Regions from separate parts of the Solwaraspora sp. WMMA2065 genome, predicted to be linked through region 1. Evidence: riboswitches for the same ligand, from Rfam matches in the RefSeq annotation. Region 1 holds a riboswitch; each other region holds the start of a gene.
What was found. A riboswitch is a leader RNA that binds a small molecule or an ion and turns the genes downstream of it on or off. The one in region 1 is predicted to bind cyclic di-AMP.

Region 1 (4,360 bases):
TTCCCGGCGGAGCACCCCCGAGACGACCAGCCCGTTGAGTACCTCGTCGACTACACCGTGGGACAGATCGACCACCCAGTCGCGGGTCGCGCGGCCAGGCTCGGCCAGAATCCTGGTCCGTACCCGGTCGAGCAGCTTCCGACCCGGGTCGCTGCCGGGCGCGTACCCGCTGCCGGGATCGTCGCCGGCCTGCACCCGGCCGTCCGTGTCGATCGAAATCTGCCCGCCGACGGCGAGGTCGCACAACACCGCCCCGGCGACCGCATAGTCGAGCTCGGGGGAAGCGACGGTCGCGGTCCCGGAATCGTCATAGCTGAGCAGGACCAGCTCCTCCGCGAGGCTGAGCGACGTCATCAAAGTCCTTCCGTGGATACTCCGGCGTTGCGGCCGGGGAGGAACCGGAACCCCTGCGGAAGCAGGGCAGGCACGACCTCGCCTTCCTCGGCCACCACTGCCGTGGTGGGGGTCGACGCCGGCCTCGACAGCCTGTTCACCCTGTCGACCGGGGAGAAGATCCCCAACCCGAGACATGAACACCGTGACCGGCAGCGGCTGGCCCGCGCCCAGCGGAACCTCGCACGCAGGGCCAGAGGTTCGGCCAACCGGGCCAAGGCCCGGTTGGCGGTGGCCCGGGTTCATGCCCGGAGCGCCGACCGCCGCCGTGATCACCTGCACAAGTTGACCACTCGGCTCGTTCGTGAAACCCAGACGATCCTCGCGGAGGGGCTCTCCGTGACTGCCTGTGGAGGCGGTGTGAGACCTCACCAGGAGTCCTCCTCTCGGACGGGGCGGTCGTCGGTGTAGCAGGAACCCCCTGGGGCGACCCAGGGAATCCCCGTTCCTCCAGGGCGGGGAGGAAGTCAACACGCTAACCGCCCAGCCCGGTGCCTGCAGGAGAAACGGTAGCTGCGAGAGAAGCAGCGGCTGCAGGCGGCGACGAGCAGCTGCTTGCAATGAAGCAGAGACGGCAGGCGGTCTTGAACGAACGCCGCGCTTTCCAATAAGGTGATGCACCGACCGCTGCGGATGTCGGCCTCCGTACCCCCGCCCGTGAGGCCCCAGCGATCGACCATTGAAGGAGTCGCTGCCAATGGCACGTGCGCTCGCAAACTCGCACATCCATCGTCACAGTGGGTCCCCATATCGACGCGGAGAGCATCCGCGTGTACGAGTTCTTCAGCGTATCGCGTTTGCGCTGTTGCTTACCGTAACCGCACTGGTCTTCCCGGCTGTTCCGGCTCACGCCGAGCCGACGCTCGCTGAGATCGAAGCCGAGTTGGACGCCCAGTGGCTGAAACTGGAACCGGTCATCGAGCAGTACAACAAGGTGCACAGCGAGCTCAAGGCCAACGAGAAGAAGGCGGCTGCGCTCGACGAGAAGATCCGCCCGCTGTCGCTGCAGGCCAACCTGGCGGCGGACGAGATCGGTGAGGTGGCCAACCGCTATTACCGGACCGGGCCGTCGAGCGAGCTGAACGCACTCCTCCGGACCGGATCACCGACCAGCCTGGCGGATCAGCTCGTGGTGCTGGACCGGATCTCCAAGCGTCGGCAAGAAAAGATCACCGCCGTTCTGGAGACCCGCGACCGCTATCTCGCCGAACGGCAGACGCTGGACGAGTTGATCACGAAGCAGCAGGCACAGGACAAGACGCTCGCCGAGCAGCGCAAGACCATTGACGCCGAGATCAAGCGCCTGGAACGGGCGCGAAACGCCGCGTACCAGTCCACCGGCTACACCGGCGGATCTGGTGCCTCCGGCCCGTGTCCGGCGGTGTCGGTCGGTGGAGCCGCCGGGACCGCGGTACGCACCGCGTGTGCACAACTCGGCAAGCCGTACGTCTGGGGTGCCACCGGGCCGAACGCGTTCGACTGTTCCGGCCTGACCCAGTATGCCTGGGCAAGTGCCGGTGTCAGTCTCACGCATTACACCGGAACTCAGTGGAATCAGGGCAGTTCGGTCAGTCGCGCCAACGCCAGACCAGGGGATCTCGTGTTCTTCTTTAGTGATCTGCATCACGTGGGGATCTACATCGGTAATGGCCTGATGGTGCACGCTCCACGCGCAGGTCAACCCGTGCAGATGGAGAACATCGACAACATGCCGCTCGCCGGATTCAAGCGGGTCGGCTGATCGCAGCAGGTCAGCCCGCTCGCCAGGGCAATCTGAGTGACGTGCTTTGGCCAGCCGAACGTACGGTCGGACCGGTCTGAACGGGCCGGTCCGCCCAGCAAAATTCGAACGCTTGAACGATGGCAGCCTATGCACGATGCGCAATCGTCCGCGTACTCAATGAGATAGTCTGTGTTCTCGCTTGCGTAGCGAGAACGCTGCTCTCTAACCTTGGGGATCGTCGAGTCGGGAGGACGTCAACCAACCGGGTTGACCTCGACCTGACACCACCTAATCGCCGCCTGACGGCGAGCCGGGGACCCACGGCACTCCCGGGGTGAATCCGCAGACCACCTGCGGTAGGGCGTCTCCTTTCCGCCCGAACCCGTCAGCTAACCCGGTAGGCGGTCTGGGGAGAAGGAGTCCGGTGGCTACGAGCGCCCCTCGGCGATACCTCCGGTGGTCCAGCCGCGACCATCGGCGAAGAACGCCGCACGACCCTCGACGAATACTCACCGCGTTGATCGCCGCCACCACCGGCGTCGGTCTGCTGCTGGTCGGAGCGCCGGCGCAGGCGCAGCCGACCGTCGCCGAAATCGAGTCGCAGATTGACGAGGTCTGGGCCGAGCTCGAACCGACGATCGAACGGCACAACGCCGTACGGCAGGATCTCGCCGCCAAGAAGAAGCAGGCGGACGAACTGCAGAAGAAGATCAAGCCGCTGCAGATCCAGATCGACCTGGCGATGGACCGGGTCAGCGAGTTCGCCGCGCGGTCGTACAAGGGTGGTAGCCCGTCGGTCTTCAACGCGATTCTCACCAACGGCAAGCCGACCCACCTCGCCGACCAGCTCGAGCTGCTGGACCAGTTCGCCCGCCGGCAGGCCCGTGACGTGCAGGCCGTCGTCGACCTCAGGAACGAGTACGCCGCGAAGAAGGCCCCGCTCGACGAGTTGATCGTCGAGCTGACCAGTACCGAGGCCCAGCTGGCGGCGAAGGCCAAGGAGATCGACGCCGAGGTCGACCGGTTGCAGGACCTGCGCCTGGAGGCGTACGGCTCGACCAACACCCTCGGCTCGCTGCGTCCCGCGCCCTGCCCGGCGACCTACCCCGGCGGTGCGGCCGGCAAGGCCGTCACCTTCGCCTGCGCGCAGATCGGCAAGCCGTACGTGTGGGGTTCGGCAGGACCGGGCAGCTACGACTGCTCCGGTCTCACCCTGGCCGCCTGGGGGCAGGCCGGTGTCTCACTGCCACACAACGCGGCCCGGCAGCGTCAGGTGACCGCCAATGTGAGCCGGGACCAGCTGCGCCCCGGCGACCTCATCTTCTACTACAGCGGGCTCTCCCACGTCGGCATGTACGTGGGTAACGGCTGGATCGTGCACGCCTCCCAGGCGGGCGAACCGGTGCAGATGCGCAAGATCGGTTCGAGTGTGCACAGTTACGGCAGGCCCGGCTAGACCTCACTCCTCCCCATGGCCTGGCGCGTGTCGCTGATCCCCCCGTCAAGCGGCAGCACCGGCCACCGGAAAGGCGCCCTCCCATGTCTCCCCCCGGCTTGGGAGGGCGCCTTTCGCCTGCCCGCCGCCAATGGGTCGGCTCTCCGACAGCCCAGCCGGTTCAGCTGGTCGGCCAGGTGCGCCACCGCTGCCAGGACCGGCTCGGAGTGGGCCCACGCTGCCCCTGGTACCGGGATCCGTAGACCGCCGACCCGTACGGATGCTCGGACGGCGACGAGAGCCGGAAGATGCACAACTGCCCGATCCTCATCCCGGGCCAGAGCTTGATCGGCAGGTTCGCCACGTTGGACAACTCCAGCGTCACGTGGCCGGAGAAGCCGGGGTCGATGAAGCCGGCGGTGGAGTGGGTCAACAGGCCCAGCCGACCCAGGCTCGACTTGCCCTCCAGCCGGGCGGCCAGGCCGTCGCCGAGCGAGACGACCTCGAGCGTGGAGGCAAGGACGAACTCACCGGGGTGCAGGACGAACGGGTCGCCGCTGGGCACCTCGACCTGGGACGTCAGATCGTCCTGCCGGGTGGCCGGGTCGATGTGGGTGTACAGGTGGTTGTTGAAGACCCGGAAATACCGGTCGAGCCGGACATCGATGCTCGACGGCTGGATGAGCGAGGATTCGAACGGCTCGAGGGAGAGGCCGCCGGACTTGGTCTCCGCGACGATGTCCCGGTCGGAGAGGAGCATCGTCACACGATAGCGACCGTGCGGCCGGTGTGACCGTGCGGCCGGTGTC
Region 2 (4,360 bases), 1.8 Mb from region 1:
TTGGACACCCCGGTCGGCGACGACGGCGACACCAACCTGGGCGACCTGGTGGCCGACAGCGACGCCCCGTCGCCGGAGGACATCGTGCTGACCGGGCTGGAGCGGCAGCGGATCGAGGGTCTGCTCAACCACCTGGACGACCGGTCCGCCGGCATCATGCGGGCCCGGTACGGCCTGGAGGACGGGCGGGAGCACTCGCTGACCGAGGTCGCGTCGCGCTTCTCGCTGTCCCGGGAGCGCATCCGTCAGCTGGAGATCCAGGCACTGGGCCGGCTGCGGGAGCTGGCCCGGGCAGAAGGGCTGCAGGCCGCCTGACGAACTGACCGCAGGCGACCTGACCCGCCGACGAACCGACAGACTACCGACGAACTGCCGACGGCCCGGCATCCGCGCTAGCGGATGCCGGGCCGTCGGCAGTTCGTCGGGGCGAGCGACCGGGTCAGCGGACCCGGCCGTAGCCGTACGGTGGCATCATGTCCACGCTGGCCAGCTCGACGGTGCGGCCGAAGGTGGGAGCGTGGATCACCTGTCCACCGCCGACGTACAGGCCGACGTGGGCGAGACCGTTGTAGAACACCAGGTCACCGGGCTGCAGTGCGCCACGGTTGATCTTCGCGACCACGTCCCACTGCATCGCCGCGTTGTGCGGCAGGCTCTTGCCGGCGGTACGCCAGGCGGCGAGCGTCAGGCCTGAGCAGTCGTAGCCGTTCGGGCCGCTGGCGGCCCAGACGTACGGCTTGCCGATGGCTCCGTAGGCGAACTCGACGACCGAGCCGGCGGCACCGGACACCGACGGTACGGTCCCGGTGTACGACGAGCCGGTCTCGCTCGCGGCACCGTACGCCCGTTCCCGCTTGTCCATCAGCTCGTCGATGTCCGCTTCGATGCTCTTCTTGCGGTCGGCGAGCTCCTTGACCTGGGCGTCCTGCTTCTTCAGGGCTGCCTGCAGCTTCTCCTGCTCGGCCAGGTAGGTCAGTTGGGTGCTGGTGAACTCGCTGAGCCGCTGCTGCCGGTCCCGGGCCAGGTGGTCCAGGGTGCCGAGCCGGTGGATGAAGCTGCCGGAGGTGCCGTCGAGCAGGGCGGTCGCGGTGCTCAACCCGCCGGTCTTGTACGCGTTGACCGCGATCTGACCGACCTCGGTCTGCGCTGCCGCGAGTTCGGCCTGCAGCGGGCCGAGCTTGGCGTCGATGTCCTCGGCCGCCGTCCGGGTGGCCTTGGCCTCCTCCCTGAGCCGGTTGTACGACTCGACGACCTTGGCCAGCTCTTCGGATTCCTTGTCGATCTGCTGCGTGAGTTCGCTGACCGTCGGCTGGGCGGTCGCGGCGGTCGCCGGTACCACCAGGCCGAGGCTTACGCCGGTCAGCATCAGGGTGCGCAGCAGAATCCGCGCTGTTGACAAGAACGCAGAACCCTTCTTCCTGGCCGCCTACCGGGTTAGCTGACGGATTCGGGCGGGAAGTTCGCCCTACCGCGGTGGACCGCGGATTCACCCCAGGTGCCGGTGGGTCCCCGGATCGCGACCGTGGAATCACTGGCTGTAACGCCAGGTAATCTCGCTACGGCGATTCGGCGGCACTGGACCGGCATCACCGCTTCCCGGTGACTGGCGACCGGACCAGCCGGTCCAACTTAGCCGCAAGGGTTGCGACCCGGAAAGTGCTGCGATCGTGATCCGCGGCATGGAACTGACTGGGGCCCGGTGACAGTTACTGGATGTGACGGCTGGCTGCTCTGGGCAACATCTCCCTGCCTTCGTGTAATCGGTCGACTGCGGTGCGTCGTCATTGGCGGGCGGTTGATCAACTGCGAATAATGCGTCATTAGTCGGTCTACGCGGTTGTTGTCATTGTGCTATACGGATAAATGGGGATGGAAGGTCTGATTCGTCATCCAGGAAGCGGCCTGCCGTACGTCATTCTGCTAGGTGGCAGAATGACTACCTTCCATCGAGTAGCTTGCTGTTTGCACAATGGACCCGCAAGGTCAGCGCCGCACGAGCCCTTCGGAGGCAGCTATGCGTGCTACTCGCCAGACCCCACCCCGACGCGGTTCCCCGGTACCCGCCCCGTCCGGCCCCAGTGTCGGACGGGCCTTCTACCGGCAGCCCGGTATCTGCGTGACCGGTGAATGGTTCGTCGTGGCCGGCCGGCGGTTCGCCGTCCGCGACCTCACCGAACTCCGGACCGCACGAGGTGCCCGCGACCGTCTCACCGGCCGGGTGATCGTGGTGACCGCCGTGACCCTGACGGCGGTCGCGGTGACCGTCGGCTACACCCGCGGGTTGGATGAGGTCAGCGCGGGTGCCTACCTCGCCATGCTGGCGGCTGCGTTCGTGCCGGTGGCGGTCGCCTGGCTCGGCGACCGGTTGCGGCCGCGGGCGTACGAACTATGGGGCCGCCACCAGGGACTGCTGGTGCTGCTGTTCAGCACCGACGACGAACGCCAGTACGGCCAGGTGAGCCGGGCGTTGATGCGGGCCCGGGAGATGTCCCGGCTGGCCGGTCTGTCCGAGCCGGTCACCATCGAGCCGTGGATGCCCGACCAGCGGTGAGCGGGCCCGGCCGCCGTGGCGGTCGTCGGCGGGCTGGTCAACGTCGGTCAGCCCGCATCCGGCCCGTCCAGTCGACGGGCGAGGTCGTGCAGCATCGCCACCGAGTCGGCCGGCGACAGGGATTCCGCCCGTAGCCGGTCGAACACATGCTGGTACGGCCGGACCTCGTCGGCCCGGTCGATGACCTCCTCGACCAGAGCGCTCTCCACGTACACCACATCGGCGTCGGCCTGGTCGGCGAAGTGCAGGATGACGAACGGACCGAGCACCGTGTTGCTCCCGGCGGTGAACGGCAGCACCCGGACCGTGATGTGGGGCGCCGCGGACATCTTCGCCACGTGCTGGAGCTGCTCGCGCAGCACCCGCGGGCCGCCGGTCATCCGGCGCAGCGCCGCCTCGTCGATGATCACCTCGATCTGCGGCGGGTCCGCGCCGAACAGCACCTCGTGCTGGCGGGCCAGTCGGATCTGCACCCGTCCTTCGATCTCGGCTGCCGGTACGTGGTGCGGGCCGTCGGCCGGGATCACCGCGCGGGCGTACTCCTCGGTCTGCAGCAGGCCGGGGAAGCTGATCGGCTGGAAGTAGCGCAGTGCCGACGCCTCCGCCTCCAGACCGATGTAGGCCGCGTAGGCGGCCGGCACCCGGTCCTTGTATCCGCTCCACCAGGCGCGCCGTCGTGCCGCCCGGGCCAACTCGACGAGATCCTGCACCTGCTGCTGGTCGCGTACGCCGTACAGGTCCAGCAGGGCCTTGACGTCGTTGGTCGAGATGCTGACCGACCCCGACTCGATCCGGATCAGCTTCGACAGCGACCAGTCCATTTGAGCGGCGACGTAGTCCTGGGTCAGCGCGGCGGCCTCGCGTGCCCGGCGTAGCGCCGCACGCAGCCGGCGACGCCCGATGGTCGGGCCCTGGTGTCGGGCAGACATGGGAAACGCTCCGGGGGAGTGCCTAGCAGTGTGCTACCTGGCTGGTTGCCACCCTGTTGCACGCTACACCGCCGCCGTCAGGTCTGCTAAGGACGGCCGGCCCCTCCGCATGGTCCGGACGGCGGTTCCGCCGGCTTTCCCGGTGTCGCCCAGTCGCGTCAGCAAGATCGAGAACTGGTACAGTCCGCCCGATTGCCTGCGTGCTCTGATGGCAAATTTACTGATTTATCCTTATTAAGGAGTCTGGGTGACTGTGACCAGCACTGCCGGTCCGGCGTGGCGTAAGAGTCGCCGCTGCGAGGCGACGACCTGCGTTGAGGTAGCCGAGATCGGCCCGGCGGTCGGGGTGCGCAACTCCACCGACCCCGGAGTGCACCTGGAATTCTCGGCCGCTGCCTGGTCGGCATTCGTCGCCGGGCTGTCCGGTGCACCGACCAGCTCCGGCGGCCACACCACGGGTTGATCCGACGCCGCACATGGCTCGGTACCACGGCCGCCGGCAACGTCGGCCGTACGCCCCGGCCGGGTCGGCCCGACCGGTGCCGGCCCGGCCCGGGGCGCTGTCAGCCGGCCACCGCCCGCCCGGTGTCAGCCGGAGAACACCTTGTCCGGCTCGGTACGCGGTTGCCCGCCCGCCCAACGGACGACCACCCGCTCGGCGTAGAACGACACGAACGGCACCGTCCCGGCCAGCATGATCGCCAGGATCCGGCCGAGTGACCAGTTGGCCCGTCGGGCCAGGTCGAACGCGGCGACCAGATAGACCATGTAGAGGAACCCGTGCGCCGGCCCGACCGTCTCGACCACGATGGCCTGGTCGAACAGGTACTTCAACGGCATGCCGACCACCATCAGCAGGATCAGCACCACGCCGACCACG
Region 3 (4,360 bases), 790 kb from region 1:
GGTGCCCGCGCCGAGCAGCGGCCGATCGCGGCGAAAGGGCTGACCGGCCCGGGGTACGACGGGCACGCCTTCTGGGACACCGAGATGTTCGTGCTGCCGGTGCTGACCTACACCCAGCCGGGGGCGGTCGCCTCGGTGCTGCGCTGGCGACACTCGACCCTGGACCAGGCGCGGGAGCGGGCCCGGATGCTCGGGCTCAACGGGGCGGCGTTCCCGTGGCGGACCATCCGGGGCCAGGAATGCTCGGCGTACTGGCCGGCCGGTACGGCCGCGTTCCACGTGGCGGCCGACATCGCCGATGCGGTCCGGCGGTACGTGCACGCCACCGGCGACGTCGAGTTCGAGCGGGAGATCGGCCTGGAACTGCTGGTGGAGACCGCTCGGCTGTGGCGTTCGCTGGGTCACCACGACCGGCACGGCCGGTTCCACATCGACGGGGTGACCGGGCCGGACGAGTACACCGCCGTGGTCGACGACAACATCTACACCAACCTGATGGCGCAGCGGAACCTGCTGACCGCTGCCGACTGCGCGCTGCGCTACGCCGACCGGGCCTGGGTGCTCGGCGTCGACGACGAGGAGACCGCGGCCTGGCGGGACGCGGCCCTGTCGATGCACGTTCCGTACGACGACGAGCTGGGCGTGCACCCGCAGTCGGCCGGGTTCACCCGGCACCAGGAGTGGGACTTCGCCGGCACCCCGCAGGACCACTATCCGCTGCTGCTGCACTACCCGTACTTCGACCTGTACCGCAAGCAGGTGGTCAAGCAGGCCGACCTGGCGCTGGCGATGCACTGGCGGGGCGACGCGTTCACCGAGGAGGAGAAGGCACGCAACTTCGCCTACTACGAGCGGCGTACGGTGCGGGACTCGTCGCTGTCCGCGTGCACCCAGTCGGTGATCGCTGCGGAGACCGGGCATCTGGAGCTCGCCCACGACTACATGGGTGAGGCCGCGTTGATGGACCTGCACGACATCAACCGCAACACCCGCGACGGTATCCACGTCGCCGCCTTGGCCGGGGCGTGGCTCGCGCTGGTCGCCGGCTTCGGGGGGATGCGTGACCACGGCGGGGAGCTGGCCTTCGCTCCCCGGCTGCCGCAGCGGATCAACCGGCTGGAGTTCGCCATGATGTGGCGGGGCCTACGGCTGCGGGTGGCTGTCCAGCACGACGAGGTGACCTACTCGCTGCGCGATGTCGATCAGAACGCCACCGTGGACCTGACCCATCACGGCGAACCGATCACGGTGGCTGCGGACAAGCCGGTCATCCGGGCGATCCCGCCGGCCGGCCCGGTCAGTCCGCCGCCGCAGCAGCCGACCGGCCGCTCACCGGTACGCCGGTCGGCGCGTACCGACTGACAACCTACGTCTCGTGCTGACGACCTGCGTCTCGTGCGGTGCCGGGGCCGGCCCCGGCACCGCACGAGGTGAGGTCAGGTCACAGCAGGGACAGATGTACGTGGTTGGTGTGGTCGCTGTTCGGGTCGCCGCCGGCACCGCTGTACGAACTCCAGCCGGTCGTCGGTGACCAGAACTGCCGGTACCAGATGACGTACAGGATGCCGAGCTTGTCGGCGTTGCGGACCAGGAAGGCGGTCAGGTTGTTGCCGTACAGCCGGTCGTCGCCGAAGGCGTCGCCGCCGAACCCCTGCTGCTGAGCGGAGAAGTCGCAGGCCCGTCCCTTGGGGTGCTCGAACGGTCCGCCGGGGCGGAAGCAGGAGACGAAGCGGGTGAAGCCGGCCTTCTTCGCCTCGTTCAGCGCGTGCATGGTGCGCGGCGTGATGCAGCCGCTCGTGGTGGGGTCGTCCAGGCTGCACGACTGGGACGGCCAGGAACCGTCCGAGTTACGCGGAGCCTGGGCGGCGACCGGCGAGGTGGCCGAGACAAACCCGTTGGTGGCGACCGCGCCGACCAGTTGCAGGGCCTTTTCGGCCTCTTTCTTCTGGCGGGACATCGCCTCGAGTTGCTGTTCCTCGCGGGCCACCTCGGCGTCGATCGCGGCGACCGCCCGAGCGGCCTGTTCGCGGGCCTCGTTGAGCTCCCGGATCCGCTTGTTGTCGTGCATGGCGATCATGTCCAGGCCTTCGGCGCGTTCCAGCAACGTGTCCGGATCGGCACTGTTGAGCAGGACCATCACCGGGGTGATCCGACCGAGACGGTACGAGTTGGAGGCGACCTGGCCGATCTGCGGGGTCAGCGCCGCTATCCGCTCCTCGACTTTTTCCAACTCGAGGTTGAGCTTCAACTGGCGTTTGCGGGACTCGTCGACCGCGGCTTTGGCTTCGACGAAGCCCCGGCCGGTCGATTCGAGCACCTCACTGAGCAATGGCGGGGCGCCTTCGTCGTCCGGATCCTGAGCGGCGGCCGGCGACGCTACGACGAAGCCGGCGAGCAGGGCGGCGACGGCGGCGAGGGCCGCGGCCGTCGGAATCCGCCGGCGGAGGGGTGCGGTCATCCTGTTCCTTTCCTTGGCCGCCGACCGAGTTAGCTGACGGGTTCGGGACGGAACGATCCCTACCGCTGGCGCGGATTCACCCCGGTGGAAACGTGGTTCCCCGGCTCACCCCGGAGGGGTGATTGGGCGGCGGTCACCGCCGGCGCCGGTGGGCGCCGCCTGGCGGAGACCGCGGGCAAGCTTACCGGATCGGTCACCGGCATCAACACCTCGACAATCCTGACTGAGCTGGAATAATCCGTTACCAGACAACGACTTTCGGTGATGTCCACTGTCTGCGTTTGTCGGTGTACGACAAGTCGTGGGACGGGCCGGATATCGCTGCGTCGAGGTTAGCGGCTGACTACAGTGCGTATGAGGAAAAGCGGCAAAGTCCTAGCCTCGGACGGATCCTCGGTGAGAGATGACGATTCCCCGGTCGGGCCGCCGGACGCCGACAGCGTGGCGGTGATCGGCCTCGGGCGGTTCGGTGGTCAGGTCGCCCAGTCCCTGCTCCGCCTCGGCCATCACGTGCTGGGCATCGACGAGCACCCCAAACGGGTGCACCGCTGGTCCGAGCGGCTGCCGAGGGTGGTCGAGGCGGACTCGACCGACGACCAGGCGTTGCGCCAGTGCGGCGTCGCCGACTACCCCCGCGCGGTGGTCGGTATCGGCTCGGACGTCGAGGCCAGCATCCTCACCGTGGTGGCGCTGACCGAGCTGGGTGTCCCGGAGATCTGGGCGAAGGCGATCACCGCCAAGCACGGCCGGATCCTCGCCTCGGTCGGTGCGCACCATGTGATTTTTCCGGAGGCGACGATGGGTGACCGGGTGGCCCACCTGCTGGCCAGCCGGATGCTCGACTTCATCGAGTTCGACGACGGGTTCGCCATCGCCAAGGTCTGCGCCCCGCCGGACGCCACCGGTCGGACGTTGGCCGAGTCCCGGCTACGCCAGCGGTACGGCATCACGGTGGTCGGGATCAAGGAGCGGGACCGGCAGCTGCGGTACGCGGAACCTGAGACGTTGATCCCGCCGGACGCGCTGCTGATCGTCGCCGGGGTGACCGCGGCGGTCCAGCAGTTCGGCCGGTGAACATGGGCGTGACCGCCTCATCACACCTTCATTTCGTGAGCTGATCAGCCGCTGCACTTTCGCAAACTCGTGACTCAGGCTACAGTCCCTGCATGGGAGCGCTTCCATCGATGGATGTGCCCCTGCTGAGGTAGTCGACGCGTGGCGCGGCGATGGCGACATCACCGTGTCAACCGCACAGCTCCCGAGGCTGGCGGCGGGCCAAGCCCGGACACCGCCGCCAGCCCGCGCACCACCTGTCGAGAGGAGGTGGAACCAGAGCCACTCGCGTGGCCCGGCTCCCGCGCGTCACGCACGACCTGGACGCCAAACCGCTCGTGCGTGTTTTGCAACTGAATGGTGGGGACGGGGGTTGCCCTCCCCGTCCCCACGCTAGTCCCCGATTGTTACGGCGGAGAATCGCCGACAAGTCGGGACCGCGACGTCGGTCCGTCCGAGAGTGCTGTCCAGCCTGCCGATGCATCGGCAGGCTTCGTTGTGTGTGTGGGCCTCGGAGCGGCGGCTGAGCTGCCGTGCTCGGTCTGCGGCGACGGTCGGACGCAAGCTCGCTCCACCGGCACCGGAGGTTCGATGCTCGTCGATGAGTAGTGGGCAAGCTCACAGTCGGTCGATCCGCTGGTCCGTCCCGGCGTCCGCACCGAAAGCGAGATGCCCATGCCGCAACCGCCACACCACTGCCGCCGGTGGATCCGGCGCGATCCCGACCACCCCCGGCACCCCGACCGTCGCCGGCCAGCCCGAGCCTGCGCCTGACCATGCCGCCCGGCGACGACCAACCACCCACCGCGCCAAGCGCGCTGACCGCCACCACGATCGGCACCGACTCGG
Region 4 (4,360 bases), 1.9 Mb from region 1:
TCCTGGCCAGGACCAACCGGCCGGCGGGCAGTGACGAGGATCGCAGGAGGGGTAGTGACGGGAATCGCTGCGCCTTGCCAGGTGTCGTGGTGTGCTGGAAGCCTGCCACACCCCGCCGACCTCAATGAATCGGGCCGTCGGCCGGCCCGACGCGGCGCGGCGATCGAGGAGCCTGGCAGGAAACGCCAATCCCGTTCACAGCAATTATTCAGGCAATCGTGTCAGCTTCGACTCACGAGACGGAATCCCTGACGCGTCTCATCTGTTGTGTAGGTGTCGGCGCCATACGGCGGGGCCTGCCACATCAGGTTCGCCGGATCGGAGGCAGACGTGACGGGGGAGAGGCTGATGGAGATGCGCATCGCAGGTGACAGGGCACGACGTGGGGTTAACGAGGGGACCGTGAGCAACGTGGAGAAGACGATGGCTTTGCGGACCGACGAGGTCGCCGAGGAGCGGGACCTCGTTGGCGTCTACCTGCATGAGATCTCCCGCACGCCGCTTCTCGACGCGGCCCGGGAAGTCGACCTCTCCAAGGCGATCGAGGCCGGCCTGTACGCGGAACACCTGCTGGAGCAGGGTGTGCCGCGGGCCGGGGTGAGCCGCGAGGAGTTGGAGCGGCTGGTCGTCGAGGGCGAGCGGGCGAAGGACCTGTTCATCCGGGCCAACCTGCGTCTGGTGGTGTCGATCGCCCGCCGCTACGTCCGGTCCGGGATGCCGATGCTGGACCTGATCCAGGAGGGCAACACCGGTCTGGTCCGCGCGGTGGAGAAGTTCGACTACGAGCGTGGTTTCAAGTTCTCCACCTACGCGACCTGGTGGATCCGGCAGGCCATCAGCCGGGCGATCGCCCAGCAGGAGCGGACCGTACGGCTTCCGGTGCACCTTGTCGAGGACGTCAACCGGATGCGCAACGTCGCCCGCCAGTTGACCCGCGAGCTCGGTTCGGACCCCGAGCCGGAGCAGATCGCCGCCTCGCTCGGCGTGCCGGTCGAACGGGTGCACGAGCTGGTGCGGTGGTCGCAGGACACGGTGTCGTTGGACACCCCGGTCGGCGACGACGGCGACACCAACCTGGGCGACCTGGTGGCCGACAGCGACGCCCCGTCGCCGGAGGACATCGTGCTGACCGGGCTGGAGCGGCAGCGGATCGAGGGTCTGCTCAACCACCTGGACGACCGGTCCGCCGGCATCATGCGGGCCCGGTACGGCCTGGAGGACGGGCGGGAGCACTCGCTGACCGAGGTCGCGTCGCGCTTCTCGCTGTCCCGGGAGCGCATCCGTCAGCTGGAGATCCAGGCACTGGGCCGGCTGCGGGAGCTGGCCCGGGCAGAAGGGCTGCAGGCCGCCTGACGAACTGACCGCAGGCGACCTGACCCGCCGACGAACCGACAGACTACCGACGAACTGCCGACGGCCCGGCATCCGCGCTAGCGGATGCCGGGCCGTCGGCAGTTCGTCGGGGCGAGCGACCGGGTCAGCGGACCCGGCCGTAGCCGTACGGTGGCATCATGTCCACGCTGGCCAGCTCGACGGTGCGGCCGAAGGTGGGAGCGTGGATCACCTGTCCACCGCCGACGTACAGGCCGACGTGGGCGAGACCGTTGTAGAACACCAGGTCACCGGGCTGCAGTGCGCCACGGTTGATCTTCGCGACCACGTCCCACTGCATCGCCGCGTTGTGCGGCAGGCTCTTGCCGGCGGTACGCCAGGCGGCGAGCGTCAGGCCTGAGCAGTCGTAGCCGTTCGGGCCGCTGGCGGCCCAGACGTACGGCTTGCCGATGGCTCCGTAGGCGAACTCGACGACCGAGCCGGCGGCACCGGACACCGACGGTACGGTCCCGGTGTACGACGAGCCGGTCTCGCTCGCGGCACCGTACGCCCGTTCCCGCTTGTCCATCAGCTCGTCGATGTCCGCTTCGATGCTCTTCTTGCGGTCGGCGAGCTCCTTGACCTGGGCGTCCTGCTTCTTCAGGGCTGCCTGCAGCTTCTCCTGCTCGGCCAGGTAGGTCAGTTGGGTGCTGGTGAACTCGCTGAGCCGCTGCTGCCGGTCCCGGGCCAGGTGGTCCAGGGTGCCGAGCCGGTGGATGAAGCTGCCGGAGGTGCCGTCGAGCAGGGCGGTCGCGGTGCTCAACCCGCCGGTCTTGTACGCGTTGACCGCGATCTGACCGACCTCGGTCTGCGCTGCCGCGAGTTCGGCCTGCAGCGGGCCGAGCTTGGCGTCGATGTCCTCGGCCGCCGTCCGGGTGGCCTTGGCCTCCTCCCTGAGCCGGTTGTACGACTCGACGACCTTGGCCAGCTCTTCGGATTCCTTGTCGATCTGCTGCGTGAGTTCGCTGACCGTCGGCTGGGCGGTCGCGGCGGTCGCCGGTACCACCAGGCCGAGGCTTACGCCGGTCAGCATCAGGGTGCGCAGCAGAATCCGCGCTGTTGACAAGAACGCAGAACCCTTCTTCCTGGCCGCCTACCGGGTTAGCTGACGGATTCGGGCGGGAAGTTCGCCCTACCGCGGTGGACCGCGGATTCACCCCAGGTGCCGGTGGGTCCCCGGATCGCGACCGTGGAATCACTGGCTGTAACGCCAGGTAATCTCGCTACGGCGATTCGGCGGCACTGGACCGGCATCACCGCTTCCCGGTGACTGGCGACCGGACCAGCCGGTCCAACTTAGCCGCAAGGGTTGCGACCCGGAAAGTGCTGCGATCGTGATCCGCGGCATGGAACTGACTGGGGCCCGGTGACAGTTACTGGATGTGACGGCTGGCTGCTCTGGGCAACATCTCCCTGCCTTCGTGTAATCGGTCGACTGCGGTGCGTCGTCATTGGCGGGCGGTTGATCAACTGCGAATAATGCGTCATTAGTCGGTCTACGCGGTTGTTGTCATTGTGCTATACGGATAAATGGGGATGGAAGGTCTGATTCGTCATCCAGGAAGCGGCCTGCCGTACGTCATTCTGCTAGGTGGCAGAATGACTACCTTCCATCGAGTAGCTTGCTGTTTGCACAATGGACCCGCAAGGTCAGCGCCGCACGAGCCCTTCGGAGGCAGCTATGCGTGCTACTCGCCAGACCCCACCCCGACGCGGTTCCCCGGTACCCGCCCCGTCCGGCCCCAGTGTCGGACGGGCCTTCTACCGGCAGCCCGGTATCTGCGTGACCGGTGAATGGTTCGTCGTGGCCGGCCGGCGGTTCGCCGTCCGCGACCTCACCGAACTCCGGACCGCACGAGGTGCCCGCGACCGTCTCACCGGCCGGGTGATCGTGGTGACCGCCGTGACCCTGACGGCGGTCGCGGTGACCGTCGGCTACACCCGCGGGTTGGATGAGGTCAGCGCGGGTGCCTACCTCGCCATGCTGGCGGCTGCGTTCGTGCCGGTGGCGGTCGCCTGGCTCGGCGACCGGTTGCGGCCGCGGGCGTACGAACTATGGGGCCGCCACCAGGGACTGCTGGTGCTGCTGTTCAGCACCGACGACGAACGCCAGTACGGCCAGGTGAGCCGGGCGTTGATGCGGGCCCGGGAGATGTCCCGGCTGGCCGGTCTGTCCGAGCCGGTCACCATCGAGCCGTGGATGCCCGACCAGCGGTGAGCGGGCCCGGCCGCCGTGGCGGTCGTCGGCGGGCTGGTCAACGTCGGTCAGCCCGCATCCGGCCCGTCCAGTCGACGGGCGAGGTCGTGCAGCATCGCCACCGAGTCGGCCGGCGACAGGGATTCCGCCCGTAGCCGGTCGAACACATGCTGGTACGGCCGGACCTCGTCGGCCCGGTCGATGACCTCCTCGACCAGAGCGCTCTCCACGTACACCACATCGGCGTCGGCCTGGTCGGCGAAGTGCAGGATGACGAACGGACCGAGCACCGTGTTGCTCCCGGCGGTGAACGGCAGCACCCGGACCGTGATGTGGGGCGCCGCGGACATCTTCGCCACGTGCTGGAGCTGCTCGCGCAGCACCCGCGGGCCGCCGGTCATCCGGCGCAGCGCCGCCTCGTCGATGATCACCTCGATCTGCGGCGGGTCCGCGCCGAACAGCACCTCGTGCTGGCGGGCCAGTCGGATCTGCACCCGTCCTTCGATCTCGGCTGCCGGTACGTGGTGCGGGCCGTCGGCCGGGATCACCGCGCGGGCGTACTCCTCGGTCTGCAGCAGGCCGGGGAAGCTGATCGGCTGGAAGTAGCGCAGTGCCGACGCCTCCGCCTCCAGACCGATGTAGGCCGCGTAGGCGGCCGGCACCCGGTCCTTGTATCCGCTCCACCAGGCGCGCCGTCGTGCCGCCCGGGCCAACTCGACGAGATCCTGCACCTGCTGCTGGTCGCGTACGCCGTACAGGTCCAGCAGGGCCTTGACGTCGTTGGTCGAGATG

Region 2: it holds a riboswitch for cyclic di-AMP, as region 1 does, so the genes downstream of both, O7610_RS30430 (C40 family peptidase) here and O7610_RS22450 (C40 family peptidase) in region 1, are expected to answer to the same signal.
Region 3: it holds a riboswitch for cyclic di-AMP, as region 1 does, so the genes downstream of both, O7610_RS18845 (coiled-coil domain-containing protein) here and O7610_RS22450 (C40 family peptidase) in region 1, are expected to answer to the same signal.
Region 4: it holds a riboswitch for cyclic di-AMP, as region 1 does, so the genes downstream of both, O7610_RS00115 (C40 family peptidase) here and O7610_RS22450 (C40 family peptidase) in region 1, are expected to answer to the same signal.

What each region holds. Positions count from the first base shown of each region.
Region 1 is NZ_CP128361.1:4,923,713-4,928,072, forward strand. Features, by position in the region: gene O7610_RS22440 (GOLPH3/VPS74 family protein) at 1-354, opposite strand, end outside; gene O7610_RS30745 (RNA-guided endonuclease InsQ/TnpB family protein) at 367-804, shown strand; gene O7610_RS22445 (C40 family peptidase) at 1,091-2,134, shown strand; cyclic di-AMP (ydaO/yuaA leader) riboswitch at 2,392-2,535, shown strand; gene O7610_RS22450 (C40 family peptidase) at 2,634-3,572, shown strand; gene dcd (dCTP deaminase) at 3,733-4,311, opposite strand.
Region 2 is NZ_CP128361.1:6,729,975-6,734,334, forward strand. Features, by position in the region: gene O7610_RS30425 (sigma-70 family RNA polymerase sigma factor) at 1-315, shown strand, start outside; gene O7610_RS30430 (C40 family peptidase) at 440-1,399, opposite strand; cyclic di-AMP (ydaO/yuaA leader) riboswitch at 1,410-1,547, opposite strand; gene O7610_RS30435 (DUF6232 family protein) at 2,117-2,551, shown strand; gene O7610_RS30440 (helix-turn-helix domain-containing protein) at 2,599-3,480, opposite strand; gene O7610_RS30445 (DUF397 domain-containing protein) at 3,728-3,943, shown strand; gene O7610_RS30450 (DUF3817 domain-containing protein) at 4,069-4,360, opposite strand, start outside.
Region 3 is NZ_CP128361.1:4,130,464-4,134,823, reverse strand. Features, by position in the region: gene O7610_RS18850 (glycoside hydrolase family 65 protein) at 1-1,362, shown strand, start outside; gene O7610_RS18845 (coiled-coil domain-containing protein) at 1,442-2,458, opposite strand; cyclic di-AMP (ydaO/yuaA leader) riboswitch at 2,461-2,597, opposite strand; gene O7610_RS18840 (potassium channel family protein) at 2,855-3,532, shown strand; gene O7610_RS30920 (fibronectin type III domain-containing protein) at 4,216-4,360, shown strand, end outside.
Region 4 is NZ_CP128361.1:37,248-41,607, forward strand. Features, by position in the region: gene O7610_RS00110 (sigma-70 family RNA polymerase sigma factor) at 361-1,353, shown strand; gene O7610_RS00115 (C40 family peptidase) at 1,478-2,437, opposite strand; cyclic di-AMP (ydaO/yuaA leader) riboswitch at 2,448-2,585, opposite strand; gene O7610_RS00120 (DUF6232 family protein) at 3,155-3,589, shown strand; gene O7610_RS00125 (helix-turn-helix domain-containing protein) at 3,637-4,360, opposite strand, start outside.